DNA from 3 places in the Ferdinandcohnia jepli genome. Region 1 is predicted to be linked to each of the others. Evidence: riboswitches for the same ligand, from Rfam matches in the RefSeq annotation. Region 1 holds a riboswitch; each other region holds the start of a gene.
What was found. A riboswitch is a leader RNA that binds a small molecule or an ion and turns the genes downstream of it on or off. The one in region 1 is predicted to bind thiamine pyrophosphate.
Positions count from the first base shown of each region.

Region 2: it holds a riboswitch for thiamine pyrophosphate, as region 1 does, so the genes downstream of both, thiT (energy-coupled thiamine transporter ThiT) here and tenA (thiaminase II) in region 1, are expected to answer to the same signal.
Region 3: it holds a riboswitch for thiamine pyrophosphate, as region 1 does, so the genes downstream of both, thiM (hydroxyethylthiazole kinase) here and tenA (thiaminase II) in region 1, are expected to answer to the same signal.

Region 1 covers NZ_JBFOKR010000005.1:212,125-217,417, reverse strand. The annotation lists gene AB3M96_RS07240 (ABC transporter ATP-binding protein) at 1-240, opposite strand, end outside; gene AB3M96_RS07235 (thiazole biosynthesis adenylyltransferase ThiF) at 707-1,726, opposite strand; gene tenA (thiaminase II) at 1,838-2,521, opposite strand; TPP riboswitch at 2,661-2,789, opposite strand; gene AB3M96_RS07225 (GerAB/ArcD/ProY family transporter) at 2,823-3,935, opposite strand; gene AB3M96_RS07220 (Ger(x)C family spore germination protein) at 3,932-5,140, opposite strand; partial or broken gene AB3M96_RS07215 (spore germination protein) at 5,179-5,293, opposite strand, start outside.
Region 2 covers NZ_JBFOKR010000035.1:91-5,383, forward strand. The annotation lists gene AB3M96_RS23025 (cupredoxin domain-containing protein) at 17-427, opposite strand; gene rpsF (30S ribosomal protein S6) at 632-919, shown strand; gene ssb (single-stranded DNA-binding protein) at 978-1,526, shown strand; gene rpsR (30S ribosomal protein S18) at 1,576-1,815, shown strand; gene thiT (energy-coupled thiamine transporter ThiT) at 2,048-2,614, opposite strand; TPP riboswitch at 2,690-2,792, opposite strand; gene AB3M96_RS23050 (YybS family protein) at 2,934-3,899, shown strand; gene AB3M96_RS23055 (DHH family phosphoesterase) at 3,927-5,293, shown strand, end outside.
Region 3 covers NZ_JBFOKR010000003.1:140,573-145,865, reverse strand. The annotation lists gene AB3M96_RS04250 (ParA family protein) at 1-50, opposite strand, end outside; gene thiD (bifunctional hydroxymethylpyrimidine kinase/phosphomethylpyrimidine kinase) at 476-1,273, opposite strand; gene thiE (thiamine phosphate synthase) at 1,270-1,929, opposite strand; gene thiM (hydroxyethylthiazole kinase) at 1,916-2,746, opposite strand; TPP riboswitch at 2,825-2,936, opposite strand; gene AB3M96_RS04230 (M3 family oligoendopeptidase) at 3,035-4,732, opposite strand; gene AB3M96_RS04225 (multi antimicrobial extrusion protein MatE) at 4,875-5,293, opposite strand, start outside.

The sequences.
Region 1 (5,293 bases):
GTACATCCAGACATATGTGACTCCATATATAAGGACCATTAATCCTAATAAAAAAAGTAGATATTGAACAATCTTATCCTGGGTTAATGTCCCAATATGAATTTCATCAATTGCAACTCCAATTATCTTTGGTGGAATAATCTCCAGAATCCCAACGAGTATTAACAGGATAATTGCAACTGTATATCTCTTCCAATGCTGTTTAAAAAACCAACCTAATTTAAATAATACCGAAAACATAGCTGTTATCTCCCTTCATGTCTACAATTTCTACTAGCCGCTTTCTGGATCTCCGACATATTTAATTCCACTTACTACAAATCCCCTCATTTTGTGTTCCTCCTTAAAATTTTTTATAGCAAACAATCTGGTAGATTGTTGTACCCAATTTGAAACCACGCAAAAAGGACATACCACACGAAACAGCGATATGCCCTAAAAAAGCATAAAAGCACACGTCACGTATTAAAAGTGACCTGTACTTTTGGTTAAAAGTGTATAAATGTAGTAGGAAAATGTTTATCTACTATAATTAAACAAAGGAAAGGTCACGAAACTATTTAACTTTGTGATTGGTAAAATCAATACATTTTTCATTTCGATACCCTCCCTTTCCATTTACTAGTAATTTTAATACTTAGTTAGATTACCACCGTGGACATATTTTTGTCAATTACTACTTTTTTGATAATTACCTATTTTTCGATTACCCCAAATATCTGTGGTATAGAGTTTTCGCTTCTGCAATGTCCTTTGTCCCGTGAACCAGCACTCGGCCATCCTTAAAAATGACGAGCCTGTTTTTACCGATTGTAAAAGACAGTAAAAATGGGTTTTGCTCTACAATTCCTCCATGTGTCTTTAAAAGTGTAGCTAATTCATCTAAATTACGTTCAATTCTTTCTGATGGTCTTATTTGTACTGAATCTCTTCCACATAACACGGCTGATTTGGTTTGATTTTCAAATGATAAGTATGGATAGGTTCTATCCGTACCACATGAGAGACAACTATCCTTTTTTACTTTGTCTACCTTAATTGCTGTATACTGATTTTTCCAAAGATCAAAGGAAACTAATTTTCCACGAAGTGACCCGATATCTTCAACTAAGATTTTTAATGCTTCTGTTACTTGGTAGGCAACCACCATTTGTACCGCAGGACTAATAATTCCTGCCGTATCGCAGGTTAATCCTCCAATCGGCACTGTCTCAAGCAAACAATTGAGACAAGGAGTTTGGCCAGGTAAAATGGTATAACTTATCCCGTAACTTCCGACACATGCTCCGTAAATCCAAGGGATATTGTATTTTTGAGATGCATCATTTACGAGCATTCTCGTATCAAAGTTATCAGTTGCATCTATGATGATATCGACTTTCTGGATGAGTTCTTGAATCTCTTCAACGCCTACATCCATTACATAAGCATTAATATCAACCTCTGAATTCACTAGTTGTAAACGCTCTTTGGCTGCAATTGCCTTTGGCAAACGATTCCTAGCATCCGATTCCGCATAAAGCTGTTGTCGCTGTAGATTACTCCACTCTACATAGTCTCTATCTACAATCGTAAGCTTACCTATGCCGGCACGCACAAGTGCCTCGGCGCTTCCTGTTCCAAGAGCACCTGCACCTACTACCAAGGCATGCTTATTTCTTATCTTTGTCTGACCCTCAACCCCAATTGGAGCAAATATTTCATGTCGAGAATATCGTTCACTCAACCGTTCTCATTCCTTCCATTGTCTAGTATTCATATTATTGAATACTACATGTCTGAGGTCTATGGTATCATATTGGCTTCCTATTTTTGTAGTTGTTTGGTTCTATAGTGGCTATTTTATAGTCGATTTCAACTTTACTGGCCAATTCTCATGTGTATACGCCATTTCCCAAAAGGCGTATTCATATTGACTACTAATTATAAAATGCTCTTTCATTCTAGCACGGTCATTTTCTGTTACTCTCTCTGCTAATTCGTCAATCAATTTAATTTGTTCCTCAACTAGCGTTTTGAACCAAGCTCCACCGTATGCCGAAATCCATTCCTGATAAATTGGTTGAGATGGTTGGCAATCTTTTAGCTGTTCTCCAATTTCGTAATACAGCCAATAGCATGGTAATAGTGCTGCAACTATATCACCTAAATGCCCTGTATAAGCTGCCCTATATAGGTGGGAGGTGTAGGCATATGCTGTTGGGGCTGGGTTAAACTCTGTAATTTCTTGTTGATTGATCTTCAGCTGTCTCGAGAAGTTTTCATGTAGTGATAATTCTGCTTCATAGGTTCCTTGAGCATGAACAGCAAAGAGATTAGTTGTATGTAAGTCTTCAGCTTTTGCTGCACCTAATGATTGTATTTTTGCAAAATGTGAAAGGTAATATGAATCTTGTAAGACATAATAGCGGAAAGACTCTAAAGACAAAGTTCCATCCCCGATACCTTTAACAAAGGGATGGTTAAAGCTCGCTTTCCAAATTGAATCTGCTGCTAAACGAATTTCTTGTGAAAATTTCATTATGTTTCTCCTCCTACTGTATTTATTTATTAAGATTCAACAATTCCACTTGTAAAAAATCAATTAAAAAACCACCTCCTCTACACAACGTAAAGAAGGTGGCTAATTTTAGAATACAACTCAAAGAAACTAAAGGTATGTATTGGCCTGCCCACTTCCCTACGCTGGTATAATCCAGATCAGGTTCTAAGAGTCTTAAGGTCATGTACGAACAATCCTCAATCTCAGCCTTTTGCTTTTATGCTTAAAGGCACCCCTAGTGGTAAACTACTATTCACTTTTCATAGTTATCCTAACATTTTTATAATCCTTCTTCAAATCTTTTATGCAATAGCTTTTTCTTTCTTATTATGCCTAAAGTCCAAACAAATCCAGGTACAAAAATGGAAATAACAGAAGCTACTAGTACCCACTGATTCTCCATAATCATAATTGCGCGATGATGATCAAAGACAAGCCAATAACTATAGGCACATAATATAATGCCTACAGGAATAATAACAGGTCGATAATCTTTTAGATTAAATAGACGTTGAAACGATATGGATGCACAGAGTAGTGTCATTAGAATTTGTGTAATCGAAGAAAGAGCGAAAAATGCAATCATAATCATTTCATATCTATGAATAAACAACCCTATTTCTGCACTTCTAGCCATTTGCATACAAGAGATTATATAATTGCCTGTTACTTCTGCAGATAGTACGCCCGCTTCTAGAATCGGCCACATTAACACAAAAGCCCCGCCATATCCAATCCCTGCAACGCCTGATTTACCCCATGTTTTTGGATTCTTTACATTAGGTAAAATGAGTGCAGCCATCATTGTTGCCATAGCCCAGTCCGTATTGTTATGACGGCTTGCCCAAAGTGTTTCTCCTACACCTGAACGAAATACAGGTAACAATTCGCGGATATCAAAGTTCGATAATGACCCCAGAAGCAGTAAAATATTTAGTGCAAGTATCGATAAAATGCCTATGACTGCCATCCTTCCGATAACCTCTAACCCAAACATAATTCCATAGACACCTATTAAAAATGGAACAATGATAAATAGTAAGATCGGTGCATCAGGTAAAAAATAATCTTTTAAATGATAAACAAACGTTGTCATAACCGCACCAAAAGCACCAATAAAGAATACAAAAAGCAGCAGACTTATAACTTTACTAAACCATTTTCCTCCCAGTACAGCACTTTGTTCTATTAAATCTGATTGAGGTAATCTCCTAATAATAAGTACAGTAAGAAGCATAAAAAGAGCACCCTGAAAAGTAGATAGTGCAGTTGCTATCCACATATCACTACCAATCTCACGGGCCATCGATCCTTGTGTTAAACCAATGGCTTTGGCATAGACCAAATTTATGATAATCGCCATAAACATACCATTTGTAATTTGTACTCTCATTCCTTATCACCTGTTACCCCTCGTTTTGTGGGCCTATATAATAGGGCAGAATCATTTAATTCAGCAATTACTTGAATTTCTACTTTCGCTTGAGTAAATTTTTCTTCCCAGTTATCCTTTATCTCTTTCCATTCACTTGGATACTTATTATTAAAAACCTTTCCTAGTTCAAGAAAATCAGATTGATAATCTTCTTGTGCTAGCTTTACAACTTTTGTTAATTCATTTTTCAATGTCTCTTCAAGTTCTGTTTCAAGTTTCTTAATGCTTTTTCCATCAGCCAAGCTAAAAGGACAGCCCGCTTCAACAACACTAGCGAAGGTGTGCATTTTCACAAGAAATGATGGTGTTTGATTACGATAAGAAGGTGTAACATCAAAGGTCTGCTTTCTAAGCTCCACACTTATTCTTTTTGGAGGATTATTTGGACATGATAACGCAACAATACCTGATTCTAAACTTTCTACGAACGGGAGTAGCCCTCTTACTTCATCCGGTTTGATAATGCCAACTAACTTATCCTTTTTGAATACTCCAGCACCTGCCAGCTCTACTTGCTTATACGCACCAGCCTGGCCTGGTTTTTTATTAGACACTCCTCTTTCTGTTAAGCGTACCCTTGCTAAAACTGGTTCAGAGCTTTCACTTAAGTAGGCAGACTGTAGATCAATCATTTGCGTCCTAGGTGCTTGGGCAGATATATCAGTAAATCTAAATAATTTATCCAATGCCTCTCCTGGTATAACTTCAAGGCCGGTAATTGTGGAAACGACTTCACTAGCATTGTTAGGAGTTACGAGGACCCAGGTTCTCATCCTTAGCTCTGGATTGCGCGTGAAAAAGTCAATAATATCTGCAATCCCCTTTTCCCTGGCGACATCTTCATTGATTACAACGGCATAGTTATGGGCCCAAAACACTCTCCTTGTTGCAAAAGTAGCCAGATTTCGAATTGCCTCAAAAATAGTTTCCCCTTCTGCACTGGCAGACCAAATTGGGTCTCCAGTTTGACCTGACGGAGCACCAGTTTGCCCTCTTGCATCTGCTGGACGGGCGACCTGAGCAGTAATTTTTATATGTCCATCTTTCTCTGCTTTATCTATTCCTACTGCCATGACTAGAGCAAGGTCATTAATCTCTCGCTTTCCTACACAGCCAGTAAGAAAACTAAAACATAATAGAACAAGTGCTACTTTTTTTACCATACACACCACCAATCCATTTATATAATCATGAGTCTACACTATTCTTTTTTCGTACCACCGTCTTTCGGAGGTTTTGGAATTTGCTGTTTCCCTTCACGCATTTCTTTCCCCTCTGCTAGTTCTGGTTGCCTTTCCATTTTCCACCAAGGGAAA
Region 2 (5,293 bases), on a different contig from region 1:
TTTTTACTTTATAAAATTATTCAACAATTACTTTGAAATTCATAAGTGCATGTCCAGTTCCACATAGCTCTGAACACTTTCCTAATACTTCACCAGATTGTTTGCCGGTAAAGATAAATGACTCACCATTCATTATTTCAGGTTTATCAGTACTAGGTAGCCATAAGGCATGTTGTAGTTCGTCTTCACTTTCGAGAGTGATTTTAACTTGTTCTCCAACTCCTACTTTAATTTCAGCAGGTTCAAAAACATAGTCTTCTGGGTTTGGACCAGTCTTTGCTATAACTACATATTCTTTCATATCACTTTGCTTAATGCTTTTTATATTGGTTTTTTCATCACCCTTTGCTTCATCTGAATTAGCACATGCTATTAAAGTTGAAGAAATAAGTATGACAAGAAAAGCCATAACCATAGTTTTTTTCATGGATATCCCCCTAAGATGCATATTTTATGGAAGAGTTTATCATATCATAACTATATTTAAGAAACAGTACCCTAAAGAGAGAATATGAGATTCAACTTGCTAATAAGAAGTGGTTATGCTATAATTTTTTTCTGTGAGTAATTGAAAAATATTGCTCCTTGCCCTTATTGATAAGGGCCGTTAGACCAAAAGGAGGTGAACGTGATGAGAAAATACGAAGTTATGTATATCATCCGTCCAAACATTGATGATGAAGCGAAAAAAGCTTTAGTTGAGCGTTTTAATGGCGTTTTAACTGACAATGGTGCGGAGATTACAAACGTAAAAGAATGGGGTAAGCGTCGTTTAGCTTATGAAATCAATGATTTCCGCGATGGTTACTACATGATTCTTAACGTAATGTCAAACGCTGAAGCTGTTAACGAATTCGATCGTTTAGCTAAGATCAACGAAGACATTATCCGTCATATCATTGTTAAAGAAGAAGAATAATTTTAACTTTTAAAGAGCGTATGCTCTGTTTTGAATATCCTGTAAAGGAGTGGTTCTGATGATGAATCGCGTAGTTCTCGTAGGGAGACTTACGAAGGATCCTGAATTACGATATACCCCAAGTGGAGTAGCTGTTGCAACCTTCACACTAGCGGTGAATCGAACATTCACGAATCAACAAGGCGAACGTGAAGCTGACTTCATAAATTGTGTGATTTGGCGCCGACCAGCAGAAAATGTCGCTAACTTCCTTAAAAAAGGCAGCTTAGCTGGTGTTGATGGTCGTCTTCAAACAAGAAGTTATGAAGGCCAGGATGGTAAACGTGTATATGTTACTGAGGTAGTTGCAGAAAGTGTTCAATTCCTTGAACCTAGAACTGCAAATGACCAACAACGCAGTGGTGGAGGAAACTTTGGTGGCGGCTATGGTGGAAACCAAGGCGGAAGCCAGGGTGGCAATCAAGGTCAAGGCGGTTATTCTCCATACGGACAAAATCAGAACCCACAACGTAATAATAACAATCAAGGCTTTACAAGAGTAGACGAAGATCCATTTGCTAATGATGGACAACCAATTGACATTTCAGATGATGATCTGCCGTTCTAACTTGTAAATTTGATTCGGATAAAAAGTAAGAGGAAGGAGGAGAATATAAATGGCTGGTGGACGTAAAGGTGGACGTGCAAAACGTCGTAAGGTGTGTTATTTCACTGCAAACGGTATTTCACGCATCGATTATAAAGATGTAGATTTACTTAAAAAATTCGTTTCAGAGCGTGGTAAAATTTTACCTCGTCGTGTAACTGGTACTAGCGCAAAATACCAACGTAAATTAACTGTTGCTATTAAGCGTGCTCGCCAAATGGCATTATTACCATATGTTGCAGGTGAATAGTAGATAAGTAAGCGATGGCTATAACAGCTATCGCTTTTTTGTTGTTTAGGAAATTATAAAATTTTATGATGTTGATAACTTGAAAAAAGTTATCCAAGTCCAGCTTCAGCGCCTGTCGGGGCTGACCAAGGCGCTTGCGCTTTGGTCTTTGTTTTTTATCTATAGTGCAATAGCTTGAGGCTTCTATAAATGAAGGTAAAAAAAGCCCCTAAAGCAAAGTAGGGGCCTTGTATTAAACGGTTTGCTTTAAAACAAAGAATCTCGGTGAAGATAATATTAACAATGACATAATGATTGAACAAAATACAAAAGCACCAATCATAGTTATTCCATTCGCAGTTAATGAGAACCAAACTGCTTCAAAGCCTTTTAATTGTTCGGCAAAGAAAATAAACCCTGATACAAAATGCCAGAAATAACGTGCAATACTTCCAATTAAGATAGCAAAGATAATGAGGACAAGTGACTTGCCTTTATTACCATCTTTTAAGTTTTTTTGTACACTATTTTTAAATAGACCAGCAAATCCAATAAATGAAAATGCTAAGAAATAATCGATAGCACCCTGAACAGGGTGAATAATCCATGGATCAAACACAATTTGTAAAAGTCCCCATAAGAAGCCTGAAAGAACTCCAATTTTAAAACCCCATCTAAGTGCGACAATAAACACTGGTATCATGGCGAATGATATAGAGATGGAAGGACCAAAATCTATAGATGGAATTAGGTCCAATAATAAAGCTAATGCCGCAAAAATTGCCGCCTCAATCATTGCTTGTAATCTACTATTTCTCATAAAAAAACCTCCTATATGGTGTGTGTAATAAACAAAACGCACCGCATAGGAGAACAACTTTAAAAAAGGTAGTAGTTCTCAATAATTCCACATCCCTACGCTAGAATTAACTAACAGGTTCAAAGGGTCAGAACGAAAAATCGTTCACTCTCAGCATTGTGCTCCCCTAGTGGTTACGTTTACTTATTTACTACTATCATAATAGAAAATAGGGAAAAGTAAAGGGAAAATATCATTTTCTTGATAATCTCATAATCGCAAAAGTTGAACACTTACCGCTAAGTCTTTACAATAGAAGGAGATTTTAAGAAGTATTTTCATGCAAATATTGTTCTTAGTTATTAGAGGTGAAAAGGTGAAAAACACGAAGATATTAACAGAGGGTTCAATGCTGATTGCCGTGTATTGTGTACTCTTACTTGTTTCTTTATATGTACCCATACTAGGCTCCTTGATTGCATTTCTACTACCTATCCCATTTATCCTTATTACCGTAAGACACGGAGTTAAACAGAGTGTATTATTTTTAGTAATAGGGTTTTTATTATCAGGATTACTTGGGTCAATTTTAGGGATTGCACACACACTGATGTTTGGGGTTGCTGGTATTGTAATAGGCGAGTTAATTAGGAGAGAGAGAAACGGTATTGAGCTATTTCTAGGTGCAACTTTATCCTATCTTGCTTCAATCTTTATTATGTACATAGCTATAATTGGAGTATTTCAAATTGATGTAATTGAAATGTTAACTGAGGGTTCAAGAGAATCCTTTGAAATGGCAGAGGAGATCGTCCAGGCAACAGGTACAGATGCTAACACAGATATCATTTTCCAATTAGAAGAATCACTTGAAATGATGCAGTACTTAATTCCAAGTTTATTTGTTTTTCTAGCAATGATTTCGGGTTTTATTACAGTTTTGGCCATTCATCCAATTCTAAAAAGACTTCGGGTACAAATGAATCCATTTCCTCCTTTTAGGGATATTTCGTTTCCTAAAAGCATCATATGGTATTATCTACTTATTTTATTAGTAAGTTTTATGGAATTAGAAAAAGGTTCTTTTGCTTATACTGCATTTCTTAACTTCTTTTTTATCTTGCAGTTATTCATGGTGATACAAGGGTTGTCATTTATCTATTTTTATTGTCATCAAAAGAAAATTTCCAAGGCAATCCCAATTGTTATAACCATTCTTACACCATTTCTTCTTTATATTATTCGAATCTTAGGTATAATTGATTTAGGATTCCAGTTGCGAGATAGAGTGAACCAAAAGAAGTAAAACAAAGCTTTAGGAGCTGAAAATTAGATGCCAGACTTTTACAGAAGGAAATTATTTCGCTACCCTATTTATGCGTTACTTATTATTACAGCATTACTAATTGCATTTCTTTTTTATTTTCAATGGGTGATTGGGTTAGCATGTTTTCTGCTCCTTGGATTAGTCGTTTTTTATATGTACAAAGCAGATTTATTATTAAATAAGGAGATGGAGCAATATATTTCAACACTTTCTTATCGTTTGAAGAAAGTTGGGGAAGAGGCGTTAATGGAAATGCCTATTGGTATACTGCTCTATAACGATGAATATGAGATTGAGTGGGCCAATCCTTATTTGTCATCATGTCTTGATGCTGATACATTAGTGGGCCGTTCTTTATACGATGTAGGTGAAGCTATTGTGCCATTAATTAAACAAGAGGTTGAAAGTGAAACCATATCATTACACGAACAAAAGTTTAAGGTGATTATCAAACGCGAAGAGCGCCTTATGTACTTTTTCGATGTAACTGAGCAAATTGAGATTGAACAGCTCTATGAAGCAGAGCGTACGGTGTTAGGTGTAATTTATTTAGACAATTATGACGAAGTTACACAAGGTATGGATGACCAACGAAAAAGTGCATTAAATAGCCAAGTGACTTCAATACTTAATAATTGGGCAAATGAAAATGGTGTGTTTTTAAAAAGAACATCTTCTGAACGATTCATTGCTGTGTTGAACGAAGATATATTAACTCAATTAGAAAAAACCAAATTTACCATTTTAGATGATGTGCGTGAAAATACCGCAAAGGACAGCGTTCCTCTTACGTTAAGTATAGGTATTGGTGTAGGGGTACCAACGCTACCGGAGTTGGGTGTAGCGGCACAATCAAGCTTAGATCTAGCATTGGGTAGAGGAGGAGACCAAGTAGCTATTAAACTTCCGAACGGAAAGGTTAAATTTTACGGCGGAAAAACCAATCCAATGGAAAAGCGTACTAGAGTCCGTGCTCGTGTTATTTCTCATGCTCTAAAGGAAATTGTAACAGAAAGTGATAAAGTCATTATAATGGGCCATAAATACCCTGATATGGACGCTATAGGAGCAGCAATGGGAATATTGAAGGTTGCTCAGATGAATCATAAAGACGGTTATATTGTATTAAATTTAAATGAAATTGATTCGGGTGTAGGTCGACTTTTAGAAGAAGTAAAGGAAAATTCAGAGCTATGGTCGTTTTTTATTACACCAGAACAAGCTCTTGAAATCGCCTCTAACGACACTTTACTAGTTGTGGTGGATACTCATAAACCATCAATGGTAATTGAAGAAAAGCTTTTATCGAAGATTGATAAAGTAGTTGTTATTGACCATCACCGTAGGGGAGAAGAATTTATTCAGTCACCGCT
Region 3 (5,293 bases), on a different contig from region 1:
CCAACGCCACCTTTATAGTTTCCAACAAATATCTTCTTCGCCTCTCCCATTTTTAACCCCCTCATTTTATATTCAATAAAATGTATTAGAAAAATAGGAAAATATTCTTAGAATTGCACAAGGCGCCCGCCTAACGGCGACAAGCATAAGACGAAATGGCTGGAAGGTTGATCTTTAACCTTCCTGACAGATTGGCTAGACCAAAGAACCGATGGCGCCTGGAGCTAGACACCAAACTTAGTTGTAGATTACAAACCTGTTAAAAAGGAAAAAGCAAATGTCAATAAGCAATGGTATGCTTTTAGATTGGTTTGCTAGTTAAAAGCATACGAAGCTTCCATTTTTAAGGAAAAAGCTTTCGAAGTTAATACAGGTTGAAAACTGGCTAGGCGCTGAGCAAAACAGCAATATTTTATGCTTTCTTATCTCTTAAAATAAAAAGCTGGTAAAGGCAAAATACCTTTACCAGCTTTTTTTAAACAAAAGACATTGGGGTTAATGCATAACAATGATTGAGTGGCCCGCTTCCCTTTCCAAGGTCAAGACCAGCCTCCAATGCTCCTGAAATGTACCTTTTTGCTTCTCGGATACTTGTTTTACTATCAAAACCTTTTGCTAGATTACATGCAATTGCAGATGAAAGAGTACAGCCTGTTCCATGTGTGTTAGGATTGTCTACTCTGTTTCCTGGAAACCAAATGAATTCTCCACTGCTATATAAAAGATCATCCGCTGTATCTTCAAGGTGGCCACCTTTTATTAAAATATTGCCTTGGTAGCCTTGAGATATTTTTACTGCTGCTTCCTGCATGTCTTCCTTCGTGCGAATTTGAATACCACAGAGTGCTTCTGCTTCATGGATATTTGGTGTAATAATGGTTGCTAGTGGTATTAGCTTAGTAATGAGCGCATCCATCGCTGTTTCACTGAGTAACCGGCTGCCACTTGTGGAAATCATAACTGGGTCAACCACGATGTTTTTAGCTTTGTACTCCTCAAGCTTTTCAACAATTTTCAAAATAATTCCAGGGGAAGAAACCATCCCTATTTTCACACTATCAGGATATATATCAGTCATAATGCAGTCCAGCTGTTGCCCGACAAAATCGGGAGTACAGTCTACTACCCCAAATACTCCTGTTGTATTTTGAGCAGTAAGCGCAGTTATTGCGCTCATGGCATACATATTATGTGCCGTAATGGTCTTAATATCTGCTTGAATCCCCGCTCCTCCACTACAATCAGAGCCTGCAATTGTTAAAACTTTTTTCATTTTGGCAGCCTCTCCTTTTCTTGAGTCATTTTTGTAGACAGGTCACGCAACACCTTACATGACCTTGCTATATCAGGCTTTGCAAAAATCGCTGAAACTACTGCAACTCCATCAACACCAGATCCGTTTAATTCATGGATATTGGTTTCGTTAATTCCACCAATTGCAACAACCGGAATTGACACAGCTTGACAGATATCTTGAACCATCTTGAACGTCATTGGAGTAGCGTCGTGCTTCGTTCCTGTTGGAAAAACAGAGCCGACACCAAGATAATCGGCACCAGATTGTTCGGCTTCGATGGCTTGCTCTACAGTTTGAGTAGAAACTCCGAGGATTTTATCAAGTCCAATCATGCTTCTCACAGTTGCCACAGGTAAATCTTCTTGCCCAACATGTACTCCATCTGCTCCACTCGCAAGCGCTATTTCAACATTGTCGTTAATCACAAAAGGCACTTTATATGTATCTGTTAGCTTCTTAATCTCTAAAGCTTCCTGTAAAAACGAATCATAATCTAGCGCTTTTTCACGTAACTGAACAAATGTTACGCCACCTTTAAGAGCTTCCTCTACTTGTTCAATTAGTGTTTGGTTTCCTGTCCACGCTCGGTCTGTTACTGCATATAAAAGCATATCTTTTTTATCTACCTTCAATTTTCATCCCGCCTTGTAATAATGTTTGATCTAGCTTGCTCATATAATCGATGAGGAACATTCGGAATGAAGAAGTCCCACCCTCAGTTGCTGAGACTCTATCAAAGGCGAGTTCACCACAAAGTCCCAGCGCACTAACTGCAGCTGCGGTACTCGGAAGGATTTCATTAGGATTCGCTCCACAGTATGCTCCTACAACAGCCGTAAGCATACATCCAGAACCTGTGATTTTAGCCATCATCGGGTGCCCATTTCTGATTACATATGCATTTTCTTCATTCGCAACAATATCAATCGCACCGGTTATTGCTACTACTGCTTTCGTTTGTGCACTAGCTGCTTTTGCAAATTGAATTGCTTCTGCCAGATTTTCTTCTGTCACTACATCTTCAGCTGCAGCATCGACTCCCTTTGTATTTCCGCTACCGGCATAGACAGTCTTAATCTCAGACATATTCCCGCGAATTACAGAGTATTTCACCTCTTCAAGCAGCTTGTAAACTGTTTGTGTTCGAAGTGTTGATGCTCCTGCCCCTACTGGATCTAAAATGACTGGATGACCTAATTCGTTCGCTTTTTTACCAGCAAGAATCATAGATTCTACTGTTCTTTCATTAAGCGTTCCTATATTGATTACGAGGCTACTACAAATACTTGTAATCTCCTCCACTTCCTTACTGTCATCAGCCATAATCGGTGAACCCCCACAGGCTAACACTATATTAGCGACATCATTCACGGTCACATAGTTCGTAATCGTATGTACAAGTGGCGTTTTCTTTCTAACATTTTCTACGATTTGTTCAAACAAGTTCATCTCTCCTTTTTGATAGTTGGATGTTTGCGAAGTTGGGAAAATAAAAAACGGCATACCCATAAGGATATGCCGCATGTATACACATACTAAATAAACTCCCTACGTTGGCATTATCCAAATCAGGTTCACGGGTCTAAGCTACATTTCGCTTACTCTCAGCCTGCAGGTGCAAGCTCCCCTTACTTTGATTAAATTTTTAAACAATTCAAGTATAACATAGATTTTGGGTTTGTAACTCTTAATAGTTACTAAACTTCCATCTCCAATGGGACTTCACATGTCCCATTTCTATAATGATTGCTCCATCTTTTCCAATTGTGAACCTACAAATTTTTCGAGTGCCACGAATGTTTTTTCTTCAAAAGGTGATTGTAAGTTCCCTTCCTTAAGAAGTTCTAGGAAGGATTTACTTCCTCCTATTTTACAAAGCCTGACATATGTTTCCCATGCTTTTTCAAAATTCTCATTTGACATACGCCAAAATTCAAGAGCACAAACCTGTGCGAGCACATAATCTAATAGATAAAATGGTACTTCGTAGATATGGATGACTTCTTGCCAAATGCCTCCTTCAACCAAGTAAGGTATCCCATCATGATCTCGATAAGGCAAATATTTTTTCTCTATTTCAGACCACAATTGTCGTCTTTCCTCTGGTGTTAAGTCAGGGTTCGCATAGACTTCATGTTGAAACTCATCACCTGCACATAGTCTTGGCATTTTCACGATACTGTCAGCTAAATGAACAAACTTATGTTTTTCTGCATCCTCTTTAAAAAAGTAATCCAACCAAGGATACACGAAAAACTCCATGCTCATCGAAAAAATTTCGGAGGCCTCCATGGTTGGGAAGAAATATTCAGGCTGCTCTTGAACTTGTAATGCATTATACGCCTGGAAAGCATGCCCTACCTCATGTACAAGGACCCTAATATCGTTAGAAGTTCCATTGAAATTAGCAAACACATAAGGGGCTTTTTGCTTCCATAAGAAGGTGCAGTAGCCAGTGTATGCTTTACCAGGTTTGTGAACTAAATCGAATAATTCACGTTCTGTCATTTCGTCATAAAAGCGTTTTGTTTCTAAAGATAATTCACTGTACAATTTCCTTCCTTGTTCGATGATCCATTCTGGGTCACCTTTTGGTATAGGGTTTCCTTCGAGAAACTGTACCTTTTCATCGTAAATCTTTACGTTTTCTACTCCGATTCTTTTCCCATGGTTTTCTACAATCTTAGATGCAAGTGGAACAATATGAGTCAGCACGTTTTCTCGGAATACCCGTGCTGCTTCTGCATCCCAATCAGAGCGATTCCAACGAAGGTAAGCTAATTCAGTGAAATTGCTAAACCCAAGTTCCTTTGCAATTCTAGTTCTAACCTTAACCAGGTCATCGAATAGCTTATCGAATTCTTCTTGATTTTTTGAAAAGAATTCATATTTTGCTTCAGTGGCCTGTTTCCTAACAGTTCGACTTGAGTTGCTGATAATATATTTATCAATCTGTGCTAACGATTTTTCTTCCCCCTCAAATAAAACCTTAGCATTTGCAATTAATTTCTGATAATTACTTGTTAAGCGGTTCTCCTCTGCAAGCAGGTCCATCACAACTTCGGAAATCGTCTTTACCTTTGATTCCGCAATATGAAACAGTTGCTTACCAAATCGTTTTTCTAATTCTGCTTTAAAAGGCGTTTCTACCAAAGCCCGATAATAATCAGCTTCTACATTTTCGTATTCTGGACCAAAGGTATTAAAAAACTCGTATTCTTTCTCATAAAAAGGGTCTGTAGTATCTAACGTGTGCCGAATATGAGCAATCATTTGAGCGGAATCATATTCTTCTCGAAACTTATTTATTTTTTTAATTGTACTTATTTGTTGTTCTGCATTGGCAGCTTCTTGAAATGATTTTATTAATTGTTTCATTTGCGCTTTTACATTTTCAATCGAAGGCCTTTCATATGTAAAATCTTTAAACTTCATAACTCTTCCCCCTTTTTATAAACCGACTAACCAGTTTATTTAATTTTACCACCTATGATAAGATTTTCCAATATTAATTTTCCATAAAAAAAAAGCGAATGTAAAAAATCCGCTTTATCCGCTCATATAAAGTAATCTTCACTCAATGTGCCCTGCTCAACCTCAACAATTTCCCTACTTTACCTCTAATTTTTGAATAGTTTAAGATGGCTGTTAACACTAGTAATTCCGCAAGCAATCCGATTGATTGGGCAAATGCACCAATTACTCCATTCCAACTTACAGACACCTTTACACCAATGAACAAAATAATAAACGTAATTACTAGATTCGTAGACTGTGAAAATATGGTCACTTTTGTTTGGCGTTGAAGCATTAATAAGCCATTTAAATAGTCAACAAATGGGAACACAATTGCTAAAATCATAAAGATTTGTAACGCTTCTAACGTTGCATCAAACAAACGCCCACTAACCCCCATCATCCTTTCAAGGAAGAAGGTCCCTGCACTTGTATAACAGATGATTGAAAGGACAACAACTGGTAAGAAGCTAATAAAGA